Regions from separate parts of the Haemophilus parainfluenzae ATCC 33392 genome, predicted to be linked through region 1. Evidence: riboswitches for the same ligand, from Rfam matches in the RefSeq annotation. Region 1 holds a riboswitch; the other holds the start of a gene.
What was found. Region 1 has a riboswitch for thiamine pyrophosphate ahead of thiB (thiamine ABC transporter substrate binding subunit). Riboswitches for the same ligand answer to the same signal wherever they lie in the genome.
Positions count from the first base shown of each region.

Region 1 (7,745 bases):
TTAACGGAAGAACAATTAAACGAATTCCAACAAAACCAAAATCAAGTAGGCTCAGCATTATCTCGTTTACTTGTTACTGTAGAACAATACCCACAATTAAAAGCGAACGAAGGCTTTATGAACTTACAAGCGCAACTTGAAGGTACAGAAAACCGTATCAATGTCGCTCGTAATAAATTTAATGAAGCAGCGCGTATTTATAATGAAAAAGTACGTCAATTCCCAACTAAATTAGCGGCAATGATTTTTGGTTTTAAAGCTAAACCTTACTTTAAATCAGCTACTGGCGCTGAAAACGCACCGACTGTAAACTTTAACTAAGGTTTATCTATGCCATTCTTTTCCAGAATTCCGGTAGATAAAAAGCAAATAGAGGCGGCGATTAGTCGCCTCGAAAGCTTAAGTTCGGCTGAGTTACGTGTTTATATTGAACGCAAAGTGCCAAAGGCTTCAGCACAATTGTCTGCAATGGAACGTGCTTTAGAAGTGTTTGATGAACTGGAAATGCATAAAACAGCGGCACAAAATGCCGTGTTGATTTATGTGGGATATAAAAATCATCTCTGTGCAATCGTAGGTGATAAAGGCATTCATCAATTTGTTGATGTGGCTTATTGGCAGTTACAATGCGATTTAATGATTGAGCAGTTTAAACAAAAAGCTTATACACAAGGTATTGTCGATGCGATTGATCGTATCAGTGATATTTTATCTCGCCATTTCCCTATTCAGCCTGATGATGTGAATGAATTATCTAATGAGGTAATTATTAATGACTAAGCTTTTATCTTTTATGAAAAGTGCGGTTGTTTTTAGCCTTGTTTTTTTTGCTCAAATGGTTGTTGCGGCAGAATTTCCGCCTGCACCAAATCCTTTCCATTACATAAACGATTACACCAACACACTTTCATCAGAACATAAGCAAATTTTAGAAAATAAACTGATTGCTTATAGTAAAGAAACGAGTTCACAAATCGCTGTCGTTTTAGTTCCGACAACCGGTGAATATGAAATTGCTGATTATACTTTTGCTTTAGGTGATAAATGGGGCATTGGACGTAAAAATCTGAACAATGGCGTGTTGATGCTGATTGCGAAGGATGATCGCAAAGTCTTTATCGCAACTGGACAAGGTTTAGAAGGTGTACTGCCAGATGCTTTTTTATCGCAAGTCATCCGTTCGGCAATTTTGCCACAATTTAAACAAGGCCAATATGCGCAAGGTATTAATGATGGCTTAAGCCAAATTATTGCAGCAAGTAAAGGCGAGTTTGATGCGGCACAAGTTGAAGAAGACGCTTTCGATAAGTACATTCCATTCTTAATGGTATTGGCGTTTATTGCTATTGTATTATTTGGTGAATTCCAATATCACAAAGATGAAGTCTATATTAGTCCTAGTCAACGTGACCAACTGAATAAAATCATTCGTCAAAGTACGATTTCTCGTCGCCGTGGAGGCGGTTCTGGTTTTGGAGGTGGATTTGGCGGTGGCTTCGGCGGAGGCGGTTCTTCTGGTGGCGGCTTTGGAGGCGGTGGCTTCGGCGGCGGTGGAGCAGGTGGAAGCTGGTAAGACCAAGTCTTTCACTCAGGTTCTATCTTATGCTAGAATAGCGCCCTATTCAGACTTATTTGAACAAGGAACATTATGGAAACGTTAGACAAAATCAAAAAACAAATCGCTGAAAATCCAATTTTAATTTACATGAAAGGTTCACCAAAATTACCTTCTTGTGGTTTCTCTGCGCGTGCATCTGAAGCATTAATTAATTGCAAAGTGCCTTTTGGCTATGTTGATATTCTTCAACACCCAGATATTCGTGCTGAATTACCGGCTTATGCAAACTGGCCAACTTTCCCACAATTATGGGTAGAAGGTGAGTTAATTGGTGGTTGTGATATTATTTTAGAAATGTATCAAGCTGGCGAACTTCAAACTTTATTAAGCGAAGTAGCGGCTAAACATCAAGCTTAATTGGCGTTAGATTACCAAGATAAACCTGCTTTTTAGCAGGTTTTCTTTTGCTCAAAAAATGATAAACCAGATATAAAAGTGTGATCGGATTAACATTTTTAAATTAAATAACTTGTTGATTAAATTTCCTTAAGATAGACTACGTCGCGTTAGTCGGGGTGCCTATATTAATGGCTGAGAAATACCCGTGAACCTGAAACAGATAATGCTGGCGTAGGAAACTAATCATCTCATTATGCTGTTTCGTTATGCAAAAATAAGGAGAACGCATAATGAACAAAACGCTTCCCATTTTAACCGCACTTTTTACCGCTTCCGCTTTCGCACAAGCAGCTCCTCAAACATTAGATGTTTATACTTATGATTCATTTAGTGCTGATTGGAGCGCAGGACCAAAAGTTAAAGCAGCTTTTGAACAACAATTCCCGCAATGTAAGCTGAATTATGTGGCTTTTGATAATAATGGCACCTTGTTTAACCGTGTTCGTCTAGAAGGTAAAAAAATTAAGGCGGATGTAGTGCTCGGTTTAGATAGTTATCAAATTGAGGATGCACAAAAACTCAATATTTTTGAGCCAAATAAAGTGGATTTAAGCCAGTTACGTTTACCCATTAAATGGGAAAATCACACGTTCTTACCATTCGATTATGCACAATACGCGTTTATTTATGATAAAAATAAACTGACTAATCCACCAAAGAGCTTAAAAGAATTAGTTGAGCGTCAAGATCTTAAAGTGTTATATCAAGATCCGCGTACAAGCAGTATTGGACGTGGTCTATTACTTTGGATGAATGCCGTTTATCCAGCAGCAGATGTCGCAAATGCTTGGAAAACCCTTTCTAAACATACTGTCACGGTCACAAAAGGTTGGACGGAATCTTACGGCGCCTTCTTAAAAGGCGAAGGTGATCTGGTTTTAAGCGTAAATACTTCACCGATTTACCATATTCTTTCTGAACAAAAAGACAATTATGTGGCAACGGAATTTGCAGAGGGGAGCGTATTACAAGTTGAAGTCGCGGCAAAAGTCGCTAACCGCAATAATGCCTGTGCTGATGAATTTTTAGGATTCTTACTTTCACCGCAAGCTCAAGCGGATATTGCTAAAAATAATGTGATGTTACCCGTGGTAGAGACCAATATCGAAAGTCATATTGATGCGCTTAATTCTCGCGCAAAATCAATGCGTATTTTAGATACCACAACGGTAACAAGTGAGCAGCTGAAAGGCTGGATCAATCAATGGCAAAAAGCCTTATCTAAGTAGTATTAATGAGCTTATTGCAACATCCGCATTTTCGTCCTCGCCATTATTTGGGCGGAAGTGCGGTCATTTTTTTCATCGTTTTACTCTATGGATTTTCACTTTCTGCGGTTTTTTCAGTTGGAAGTGATTATGCCTTATCTGATTTCTTAAAAGACGATTATTTGCATCAAGTTATCGCCTTTAGTGTCGGGCAGGCATTCTTGTCAGCCTTGCTTTCTAGCGTAATTGGAACGTTATTTGCGCGTGCTTTTTTCTATTTAGATTTCAAAGGCAAATCGCTCATTTTACGCATTTTTTCTCTCACGTTTGTTTTGCCAGCATTACTGGCTATTTTCGGTTTGATTGGTATTTATGGCACTGCTGGTTGGCTAACTCAACTGCTGCAAATTTTAGGTATTTCGTGGAAACCATCCATTTATGGTTTAAGCGGCATTCTCATTGCCCATTTATTTTTTAATATTCCCTTAGCAGCCCGAATGAGTTTACAGGCTTTGCAAAGTGTACCGACCGAACAGCATCAACTCGCGGCACAATTGAATATTAAAGGTTTCACATTTTTCCGTTTAATTGAATGGCCTTATTTGAAAAGCCAAATAGTGTCTGCTTTTGTGCTGATTTTTATGTTGTGTTTCACTAGCTTTACGATAGTGTTGGCACTGGGTGGAGGGCCACAAAACAGCACGCTAGAAGTCGCGATTTACCAAGCCATTTTCTTTGAATTTGATTTACCCAAAGCCGCACTTTTTGCACTTGTACAATTTGCGTTTTGTTTTGCTTTATTTTCACTTTCACAATATTGGACGAAAGCACCTGAAACGCAGATTTCGCAACGTTATCGATGGGTTTTGCCTGTTTCAAGTACGGTCAAATTTGGACATGTTTTTGTCTTATTCTCGGTGTGCTTATTTATTCTAACTCCCTTATTCAATATCATTTTCCAAGGTTTGTCTGCGACCCAATTATTTGGTTATTGGCAAAATCGACAATTATGGAAGGCGCTTGCTTATTCATTAACCATGGCACCGACCGCCGGGATTTTATCGGTATTATTTGGATTCTTCTTATTGTTACTTTCCCGGCAACTGCAATGGTTATATCATCCTAAATTAGCTCACTTGATTTTAACAGGTGGAATGATGATTTTAGCCATTCCGACGATCGTTTTAGCAGTCGGCTTATTCCTTTGGTTACAAGATATTGATTTTTCAGCAGGACATTTGTTTGTAGTGGTATCTGTTTGTAACGCCTTGGCTGCCTTGCCATTTGTGATCAAAATTCTTAATACACCCATGAATCAATCGATGCAATATTATGAAAAACTCTGTTTATCGCTGAATATTACAGGCTGGCAGCGTTTTCGTTTAATTGAATATCCGCTACTAAAAGCACCGTTGAAATATGCCTTGGCACTCGCGACAACCTTATCACTCGGCGATTTTACAGCGATAGCTTTATTTGGTAGCCCTGATTTTACTTCGTTGCCTCATTTGCTTTATCAACAAATCGGGCAATATCGAAGCCAAGAAGCTGCAGTGACGGCATTGATTTTATTGGGCTTATGTTTAGGCTTATTTATGTTTATTGAAGGTCAGAAGGAACAGAATGATTAAATTAGATAATGTAGTCTTCAATTATCAATCCATGCCGATGGTGTTTGATTTACAGATTCAAGCGCAAGAAAAAATCGCCATCATTGGTGAAAGTGGCGCAGGAAAAAGTACCTTGCTGAATTTAATTGCCGGATTTGAATATGCCGATAGTGGCGAGATTTGGCTCAATGGTGAAAATCATACCAAAACAGCACCTTTTGAACGCCCTGTTTCCATGTTATTTCAGGAAAATAATCTCTTTACTCATCTTTCCGTGGAAGAGAATATTGCTTTAGGTTTAAAACCGAATTTAGCCTTAAATGCAGAAGAAAAAGCACTTGTAGAACAAGCCGCAAAGGCGGTCAATTTACAGAATTTTTTAACGAGAAAACCGACCGCACTTTCAGGTGGACAAAAACAGCGAGTGGCGTTGGCACGCTGTTTGCTACGAGATAAACCCATTTTATTATTGGATGAGCCTTTTTCTGCCCTTGATCCTAAATTACGCATTGAAATGCAGGATTTAATGGATCAATTATGTGAAGAAAAAAAGCTAACCATGTTACTGGTGACACATCAACCCAAAGAAATTGAACGGCATATTGATCGAGTGATTGAAATTCATCAAGGCAAAGTGATCTGATCTCTTTTTATCATATTGCAGAGTAATATGCTCAACTTAATAAAAGCGACATAGCTTAAACGAGGAAAATATAATGACCACAACAAATGTAGTACAGCTTTCATCCATTACACCTCACCCCTCAGTAGAGTATTGGTCTGTTTGTAAAGTCGAAGCGCTATTTGAAACACCTTTTTTAGAATTAGTCTATCGTGCAGCTCAAGTGCATCGAGAGCATTTCAACCCTGGTGCGATACAGTTATCGACGTTGATGTCGATTAAAACGGGTGGCTGTCCAGAGGATTGTGGTTATTGCCCACAATCAGCACGTTATCAAACAGGTGTACAAAATCAGCAGATCTTAGATATTGATGAAATTGTCGAAAAAGCCAAAATTGCTAAAGCACGTGGTGCAGGGCGTTTCTGCATGGGCGCGGCATGGCGTGGGCCAAAACCAAAGGATATGGAAAAAGTCACGGCGATTATTCGTGCGGTAAAAGATATCGGCTTAGAAACGTGCGGTACTTTTGGTTTGTTGCAAGATGGTATGGCGGAAGAGTTAAAAGATGCAGGATTGGATTATTACAACCACAATCTAGATACAGCGCCAGAGAATTATCACAATGTCATTGGTACACGCCGTTTTGATGATCGTTTAAGCACATTAGGAAAAGTGCGTCATGCTGGTTTAAAAGTTTGCTGTGGTGGTATTGTGGGGATGAATGAAACCCGTAAAGAACGAGCTGGTCTCATTGCAAGCTTGGCAAATCTTGATCCTCAGCCAGAGTCAGTGCCGATTAACCAATTAGTGAAAGTGGAAGGCACACCAATGGCTGATGCAGCTGATTTAGATTGGACGGAGTTTGTTCGTACCATTGCGGTTGCGCGTATTACCATGCCGAAAAGTTATGTTCGTCTTTCTGCTGGTCGTCAAGGCATGAGTGAAGAAATGCAAGCGATGTGCTTTATGGCGGGAGCGAATTCCATTTTCTATGGCGATAAATTATTAGTGACAGGCAACCCAGAAGAAGATGGCGATCAACTTCTTATGGCTAAATTGGATCTTGAGCCGGAAACGGAAGAAAATAGAAAGCCACTCGAAAGAAATTAGTCATAAAAAAAGTGCGGTGAAATCTACCGCACTTTTTATTGAGTCTTACTTCACTTGTTCGGTTAAGCAAGGCTGAATTTTATTTAGCATTTCTTTTAAAATACGTGCTGGAGCCGCCACGATATTGCCTGAGCGTAAATAGCCGTGACCCGCATTGAAATCACATACTAAACCGCCCGCTTCACGCACGATTAAATCACCCGCTGCGCAATCCCAAGGTTTTAAGCCCATTTCGAAATAACCGTCAACGCGACCAGAAGCAACATAGCAAAGGTCTAATGCGGCAGAACCCGTACGACGGAAATCTGCAGCTTCATCAATTAAGTTATTCATGATCGCAAATTGAGTTGGCATCAAGCTTGGTTGTTTGAATGGGAAACCGGTGGCTAAAATCGCCCCATTAAGTTCATTTTGGCTATCTACACGTAAACGCACTTCATTTAATTTTGCGCCTTCACCACGTACAGCCGTGAATAATTCATTACGAATAGGATCGTAAACCACACCCACTTCGGTACGGTTTTTTACACGGATAGCAATAGAAACAGAGAAATGTGGCAAACCTTTCACGAAGTTGGTTGTGCCATCTAGTGGATCAATTACCCATTGAATATCACTGTCTTTGCCTTCTAATGCACCACGTTCTTCACTGATAATTGTGTGATCAGGATAAGATTTTTGAATGATTTCAATGATCTCTGCTTCAGCGGCTTTATCGACGCTAGTCACATAATCATTAATACCTTTTTTACTTGTTTGGATGTCATCACGGCGCTCATAGTTTTTAGCAATCACGTTGCCCGCTCTTCGTGCCGCACGAATAGCGATATTTAACATTGGATTCATATTTCCACCAGATTTTAAAGAACAGATAATAGGTCGCCTATTATAAGGGAGTTTTAGTAAATAGCCAGTTGAAAATGTTTAATTCACGGTTTTTCCCGTTTTTTAAAGGAAATTTACGATCAGTATCGCAAAACTAAAGTATCAAATTTGGTTTTCTTCTAAAGGGCTTTTAAAGTGCGGTCAAAAAAGAAGGCATTTTATGTATAAAGGGATAACCTTATTAGAAACTTTGATTGTATTATTTATTTTAAGCTTAACATTAGCTTTTGCATTGCCTAAATGGAAGAAAAATGATCCTAAATATTTTCTCGAAAAAGAGCAACAACGGCTT
Region 1 is NZ_CP133470.1:1,470,469-1,478,213, forward strand. It holds gene RDV53_RS07220 (LemA family protein) at 1-321, shown strand, start outside; gene RDV53_RS07225 (TPM domain-containing protein) at 331-780, shown strand; gene RDV53_RS07230 (TPM domain-containing protein) at 773-1,573, shown strand; gene grxD (Grx4 family monothiol glutaredoxin) at 1,649-1,975, shown strand; TPP riboswitch at 2,120-2,212, shown strand; gene thiB (thiamine ABC transporter substrate binding subunit) at 2,248-3,246, shown strand; gene thiP (thiamine/thiamine pyrophosphate ABC transporter permease ThiP) at 3,252-4,856, shown strand; gene thiQ (thiamine ABC transporter ATP-binding protein) at 4,849-5,478, shown strand; gene bioB (biotin synthase BioB) at 5,552-6,568, shown strand; gene suhB (inositol-1-monophosphatase) at 6,614-7,414, opposite strand; gene RDV53_RS07265 (hypothetical protein) at 7,614-7,745, shown strand, end outside.

Region 2 (7,745 bases), 870 kb from region 1:
TTTGCTGCTACGATGGTGATAGAGCAGGGCGTGATGCCGCTTGGCGCGCACTTGAAAACTCTTTGCCTTATCTGGAAGATGGACGACAAATCAAGTTTATTTTTCTGCCAGATGGAGAAGATCCGGATACTTATATTCGTCAATATGGTAAAGAAAAGTTTGAAGAATATATTGATCAAGCTCAGTCTCTCACAGAATTCTTATTCGCGCATTTAAGTCCACAAGTAGATTTCTCGACGCAAGAAGGACGAGGCAAATTAGTGGCACTCGCGGTGCCTTTAATTCGTCAAATTCCTGGTGATATGCTGCGTCTTTCATTGCGGAATATGTTGGCGCAAAAGCTTGGTATCTTTGATCAATCACAGCTTGAAAGCTTAATACCAAATCAAATAGACAAGGCAGCCCCAAAACCTAAAACGCCACAAAAAACCATTAAGAAAACGCCAATGCGCGTGGTGATTTCGCTGTTGTTACAGAATTCACAATTAGTAAATCGTATTTCGGATGTCGGTTTGCAAGCCTTAAAGCATGAAGCGGGTTATGAATTACTTGAAAAATTGACCGCACTTTGTCGTGAAAGAGAAGGTATTACAACGGGGCAAATCTTAGAATATTTTCGTGATACAGAATTCAGTAAGCCTCTTGAAATATTAGCCTCTTGGGATCATCTATTAGATGACTTAGAAATCATTAATGCATTCTCTCAAAACTATCGTCGATTGAATATTCAAGCGATTGAACGTGACATTGAAATGCTGATTGCAAAAGAAAGGGCGGAAGGCTTAACTGACCAAGAACGAGCAATTTTAGTGAATTTGCTCAAGGGAAAAGAAGAGCAGAAAAAACAGTTAGTTAATCCGTCATAACAATGGTAAAATCTCCTGTTCAAAACAAGGGCTTTTATCTTCCAAAAATAACGCAAAACGGGAATAAAAATGGAACAAAATCAACAATCTACCGCAGAGCAATATTCAGAACAAATTGAACAGCTTATGGAATTAGGTCGTACGCAAGGTTATTTAACCTATGCGGAGATTAATGACTTACTTCCGGAAGATGTGATCGATCCAGAGTATTACGATAAGTTGTTGCAGACTTTACAGCATGATGCGGGTATTCCGGTTCTTGATGAAGCGCCGGAAAGTGACGAAATGATGTTGAATGACACGATTCCGGATGAAGATGCAGTGGAAGAAGCAACACAGATTTTGTCAAATGTGGAATCTGAAATCGGCCGTACAACCGATCCTGTGCGTATGTATATGCGTGAAATGGGAACGGTTGATCTTCTTACCCGTGAAGATGAAATCAGCATTGCAAAACGTATTGAAGAAGGGATTGATGAAGTTCAGACAGCAATTGCTGCATACCCAGAAGCGTTAACTGAATTATTAGATCATTATGACCAAGTTGAAGCGGGTAATTATCGCTTAGCTGATTTAATCACAGGCTTTGTTGACCCAAATATTGCTGAAGAGGAAACGGCAAATATTGATGAGCATTTTGCCGATGAAGATGAAAGTGCTGAATCTGCTGTAGACGTTGATGATGAGAGCGATGAGGAAGATGAAAGTGATAGCAGCTCAAGTTCAGATGACAGCGACTCTGACAATAGCATAGATCCTGAAGTTGCTCGTGAAAGATTTGCGGCCTTAAGAGAGCAACACACCAAAACATTGGCGACTATAGCAAAACATGGACGTAGTGGTAAACGTGCAAAAGATCAAATTGCTCAACTCGCAGATATTTTTAAACAATTCCGTTTAGTGCCAAAACAATTTGATGTGCTTGTTTTATCAATGAAAAATATGATAAAACGAGTACGTGCAGAAGAGCGTCAACTGCAGAAAGTATTAGTTGATATTGCGGGTATGCCAAAAGATGAATTTGAGGCACTTATTGTTGCTAATGGCAGCAATGATACGTGGGTAGCAAAAGCATTAAAATCCACGAAGGCTTGGGCAAAACGCTTACCAAAATATGAAGAGCGTATCCGTTTATCTTTAGATAATTTAGCGAATATTGAACAGCATACTAATCTGACCATCCAACAAATGCGTGAGATTTGCGATGCGGTATCTCGTGGTGAACAAAAAGCTCGCCGTGCGAAAAAAGAAATGGTTGAAGCTAACTTACGTTTGGTCATTTCTATTGCGAAAAAATATACCAACCGTGGTTTGCAATTCTTGGATTTAATTCAAGAAGGGAATATTGGTTTGATGAAAGCAGTAGATAAATTTGAATACCGTCGTGGTTATAAATTTTCAACTTATGCAACTTGGTGGATTCGTCAGGCAATTACTCGTTCGATCGCGGATCAAGCGCGTACAATCCGTATCCCTGTTCATATGATTGAAACGATTAACAAATTAAATCGTATTTCTCGTCAAATGCTACAAGAAATGGGACGTGAGGCGACGCCAGAAGAGCTCGCTGAACGCATGGGGATGCCAGAAGATAAAATCCGTAAAGTGCTTAAAATCGCGAAAGAACCTATTTCTATGGAAACCCCAATCGGTGATGACGATGATTCACATTTAGGTGATTTTATTGAGGATTCAACTCTTGAATTGCCATTAGATTCTGCAACCGCACAAAGCTTAAAAGTAGCGACTCATGAAGTGTTAGAAGGCTTAACACCTCGTGAAGCGAAAGTATTACGTATGCGTTTTGGTATTGATATGAATACCGACCATACACTCGAAGAAGTGGGTAAACAATTTGATGTAACTCGTGAGCGTATTCGTCAGATTGAAGCGAAAGCATTGCGTAAATTACGTCATCCTAGCCGTTCTGAGACATTAAGAAGTTTCTTGGATGAGTAATTGTTTATTTATATAAAAAGAAAAGGCAGAGATCTCTGCCTTTTTTATTTGATTAAATTTGGTTATTTACCGCGAAATCACATTCCTTTAAAATACGCGCCTTTCTTCATTTAAAAACAAAAAAGGAACTTTATGGAAGAATCTCAAGAACTCGAAAAACTACCTCGCGTGGTTACAGGTGTATTAAAAGTGGTATTAAGTTTTTCACTTATTGCTTTAGCTGTAGTATTGATTATTGCATTAGCTAAAATTACATATACGTTAGCGATCATGGTATTTAATACATCGAGTGTAGTGCCTTATGATGTTGCTGAACAAGCTGTGATGTTTTTCTTATATTTCGGTTTTATTGGTCTTATTGTGCAATATTTTAAAAGTGGCTATCACTTTCCTTTGCGATATTTTATTTATGCGGGGATTACCGCCATGTTGCGCCTGATTATCGTGAATCATGAGAGCTCCGTTGATACCATCTTATTCGCAGGCGCGATTTTAATTATGGTTATTGCACTTTGTTTAGTGTTGTATTCCAATAAAATTAAAATTTAAAAGCGCGGTCGTTTTGACCGAGATTTTGGAATGGATTATTCCGGCACAATCCATTCCACTGTCCAACTTCCCGTACCTTCAGGGACAAGAGTTTGGGTCAAATAAGGCAAAATAGCTTTCATTTGCTGTTCTAATTGCCAAGGCGGGTTAATCACCACCATTCCACTTGCGGTCATACCACGTTGATCGCTATCAGGGCGAACTGCCAATTCAAATTTCAATATTTTACGAATTCCCGTCGCTTCTAATCCTTTAAATATGCGTTTTGTTTGTTGGCGTAGAACCACTGGATACCAAATGGCATAAGTGCCTGTCGCAAAGCGTTTATAACCTTCTTCTATCGCTTTCACCACCAAATCATAATCTTCTTTTAATTCATAAGGTGGATCAATAAGCACTAAACCACGGCGCTCTTTTGGTGGAAGCGTGGCTTTGAGTTGTTGGAAACCATTTTCTGATTTTGTGGTGATATTCTTAAATTCTTTGAAATTATTGCGCAATAATGGAAAATCGCTCGGATGTAATTCGGTGAGCAAAGCGCGATCTTGTGAACGCAATAATTGGGCGGCAATCATTGGCGACCCAGCATAATAGCGTAATTCTTTGCCGCCATAATTGAGCTTCTTAATAATTTCCACATAGCGAGTAATTTCTTCGGGTAAATCTGTTCTTTCCCAAAGTCTGCCTATTCCTTCTTTATATTCGCCCGTCTTTTCTGATTCATTTGAGCTTAAACGATAACGACCGACTCCTGAATGGGTATCAAGATAGTAGAAGCCTTTTTCTTTTAGTGAAAGATTTTCTAGAATCAGCATTAATACAATGTGTTTAAGCACATCTGCGTGGTTGCCAGCATGAAAACTGTGGCGATAACTTAACATAGTTTCTCCTTTATGATGAGAAAAGTACACTCAAGATTGATGATGGTATAACTTTTCTGTAGAAAAAATATTATCACTTGAAACACTAAAACCTTTGAAAGGCTTTGAATTCAAGGGGATATTCATGATGACAGAATTTTTTATGATCCGGCAACTTATGGGAAAGCAAATTGAAAGGTTAATAATATATTATATGCTTATAGAGAATCTAGTTTTTTATTATAAATACTTTTGTTGTCTTACTTTACAAGATAAGATGTAATTCCTAGAAATTTGAATATAACACTTGAAAAGTGAGTATATAATTTAACTTATTATTTTCATTGTTTAAATTGACTCTCGAGGACTAAACAAAAAAACTAAACTAAAGTTAATGTCATTTCCTATTGTTTTATTCTTAATTGCGATATAAAATCCTTTCAAATTTTAGTCGGGGTGCCACAAGGTGGCTGAGATGATACCCGTGAACCTGAAACAGTTAGCACTGACGTAGGAAACTAATATGCCAAAATACTTTCTTATTCTTCATACCAATTTTCATTCCTTTTATATCGTTACCTTGAGTCGTTAATCCTTAGGTTAATGCTATGGTGCATATTCAGGATCTTAGTCTTGCTTTTGGAGAGCAAGTACTATTTGAACACCTTGATTTAACCCTTTTACCGAATGAATGGGTCAGTTTACTTGGCTGCTCTGGTGTAGGTAAATCAACGCTTTTGAGATTAATTGCAGGGCTTGATATACAAGGGAAAATCCAAGGCAATATCATCTCACATCCAAATATTCGAGTGTCATGGTTACCACAAAAAGATACCCTTTATCCTTGGCTTTCAATTGTTGATAACGTCCAATTAGAAAACGTACTATTTGGAAATAAATCTGCAAAAACCACCATTCAAGCCAAAGTATTACTTGAACAAGTGGGCATGTCAGAACATCTTCATAAAAGCTGTGCTCAATTATCTGGAGGGCAAAAACAAAGAGTGGCTCTCGCTCGAGTATTAATGCAAAACGCTGATTTAGTTTTACTTGATGAACCATTCTCTGCCCTTGATGCGATTAGTCGTTACCAATTACAAAACTTGGCCTATGAACTATTAAAAAATAAATCAGTGTTATTAGTTACCCATGATCCTCAAGAAGCATTACGCTTAAGCCAACGTATTTTTGTATTACGTTCACCGCAGCCTAATCAATCAGCATTATCCGATGTCATAAAACCTGAAGGTAAAGCACCACGAGATCTAAACCAAAACAATTTGTGGATGCTCCAACAGCAATTATTGAACGAGTTATTAGAGGGAAAAAGATGAAACTTAGCCTTCTTAAACCGCTCTTTATTGGAATTATATTGCTTTGTCTTTGGCTACTTATTGGTGTATTCGGTGATTTTCCCCATTACATATTTCCTTCTCCGCAAGCTGTATGGCTGCAATTAACTTCTCATTCAGAACTACTTTGGCAACATACACTAATCACCTTAATTGAAATTGGCTTAGGGCTGCTACTGGGTTTTCTTTTTGGATTGTCATCAGCCCTATTACTCTCTTTTTCGCCTAAAACATCGTCCTTACTGTTACCAATTTTAGTGATTTCTCAAGCAATTCCTGTTTTTGCTATCGCTCCGATACTCGTACTTTGGCTAGGTTATGGAATGCCATCAAAAATTGTTATGGCTATTCTCATTATCTATTTCCCTGTAACGGCAGCTTGTTACGATGGCTTACGCAATACGCCTCAAGCTTGGATTGATCTCGCCAAAACATTCAAACCATCCCCTTGGCGTTTATTACTTAAAGTACGTTTACCAGCCGCTTTACCCGCATTTGCATCGGGGTTTCGTATTGCCGTTTCTGTCGCCCCAATTGGCGCTGTAATCGGAGAATGGGTGGGTTCATCTGAAGGGCTTGGCTATTTAATGATCCACGCCAACGCTCGTATGCAGGTGGATTTAATGTTTGCCGCGTTGCTGATATTAGTGGCAATTTCACTTTGTTTATATTTCAGCATCGATTGGCTACTACGCCGTTTTATTTGGCACGTTTAACTCTTCATGACACAAGGAGACAAAAATGAAGAAAATCATCCGTTATTTCAGTATTTTAATTGGACTCACCGCCAGTTTTACCAGCTTAGCAAAAGAGAAAATCAGCTTAATGCTTGATTGGTATGTGAATCCTGACCACGCAGCAATCATCGTGGCACAACAAAAAGGTTTTTTTGAAAAAAATAACTTAGACGTCGATATTATCGAACCTGCTGATCCATCATTACCGCCTAAATTAGTTGCAGCAGGAAAAGTGGATTTAGCCATTAATTATCAACCTCAACTTTATCAACAAGTCGCAGAAGGATTGCCTTTAGTGCGTGTCGGCTCTCTGATTTCCAGCCCATTAAATAGTGTTGTGGTACTTAAAAATAGCAACATTAAAACACTTGCCGATCTGAAAGGTAAAAAAGTAGGCTATTCAGTTAGTGGTTTTGAAGATGTGTTGCTCGACACAATGCTTCGCTCTATTGGACTCAGCAATCAAGACGTAAAATTAGTAAATGTGAATTGGTCACTTTCCCCTTCTCTTTTAACGGGACAAGTCGATGCTGTCATCGGAGCATTCCGTAATTTCGAACTGAATCAGATCCATTTAGAAAAACAAGAAGGCCTAGCATTTTTCCCAGAACAATATGGTGTGCCGGCTTATGATGAATTGATTTTAGTGGCTAACAAAAACAGTCTTGCTTCTAAAAAAATTTCTGATTTTTTGACCGCACTTGAACAAGCTACAACCTACCTACAAAACAACCCAAATGACGCATGGCAAGCATTTGTGAGCTATAAACCAAAAGAACTTAATACGGAATTAAATCAATTAGCATGGAAAGATACTCTGCCTTTATTAGCAACCAAACCTCACCAATTAGATACCAAACGTTATCAACAAATGGCGGAATTTATGCATCAGAAAGGCTTGATTCCAAAAGCACTTGAATTGAAAGACTATGCTGTCGAATTACAGTAAGGGAAAATGATGATTGAACAACTCATTCAGCAAGCGCAACCTTATTGGAAGCAATATGTTGAGCATGAATTTGTGCAACAACTTGCAAAAGGCACCTTGCCAAAAGCTTGTTTTCAACACTATTTAAAACAAGATTACATCTATCTTTTCCATTACAGCCGTGCTTTTGCCTTGGGCGTCTTCAAGGCAAAAAATTTCACTGATATGGAAATGCCACGTAAAACGCTCGACATTCTTTGCCAAGAAATCCAATTACATTTGGATTACTGTCGTCAATGGAAAATCAGTGAGCAGGAAATATTCCAAACACCAGAAAGTGCGGCATGCATTTCCTATACACGCTACTTGCTTGATTGTGGAATGACGGGCGGCTTACCAGAGCTATATGCAGCCGTTACGCCTTGTGCTTTAGGTTACGCACAAGTCGCCCGCTACATCACAGAAAATTATCCAAAACTACCAAGCAATCCTTA
Region 2 is NZ_CP133470.1:602,928-610,672, reverse strand. It holds gene dnaG (DNA primase) at 1-866, shown strand, start outside; gene rpoD (RNA polymerase sigma factor RpoD) at 936-2,825, shown strand; gene psiE (phosphate-starvation-inducible protein PsiE) at 2,958-3,374, shown strand; gene RDV53_RS02960 (23S rRNA (adenine(2030)-N(6))-methyltransferase RlmJ) at 3,410-4,255, opposite strand; TPP riboswitch at 4,677-4,768, shown strand; gene RDV53_RS02955 (ABC transporter ATP-binding protein) at 4,843-5,568, shown strand; gene RDV53_RS02950 (ABC transporter permease) at 5,565-6,302, shown strand; gene RDV53_RS02945 (ABC transporter substrate-binding protein) at 6,328-7,272, shown strand; gene tenA (thiaminase II) at 7,282-7,745, shown strand, end outside.
Region 2: it holds a riboswitch for thiamine pyrophosphate, as region 1 does, so the genes downstream of both, RDV53_RS02955 (ABC transporter ATP-binding protein) here and thiB (thiamine ABC transporter substrate binding subunit) in region 1, are expected to answer to the same signal.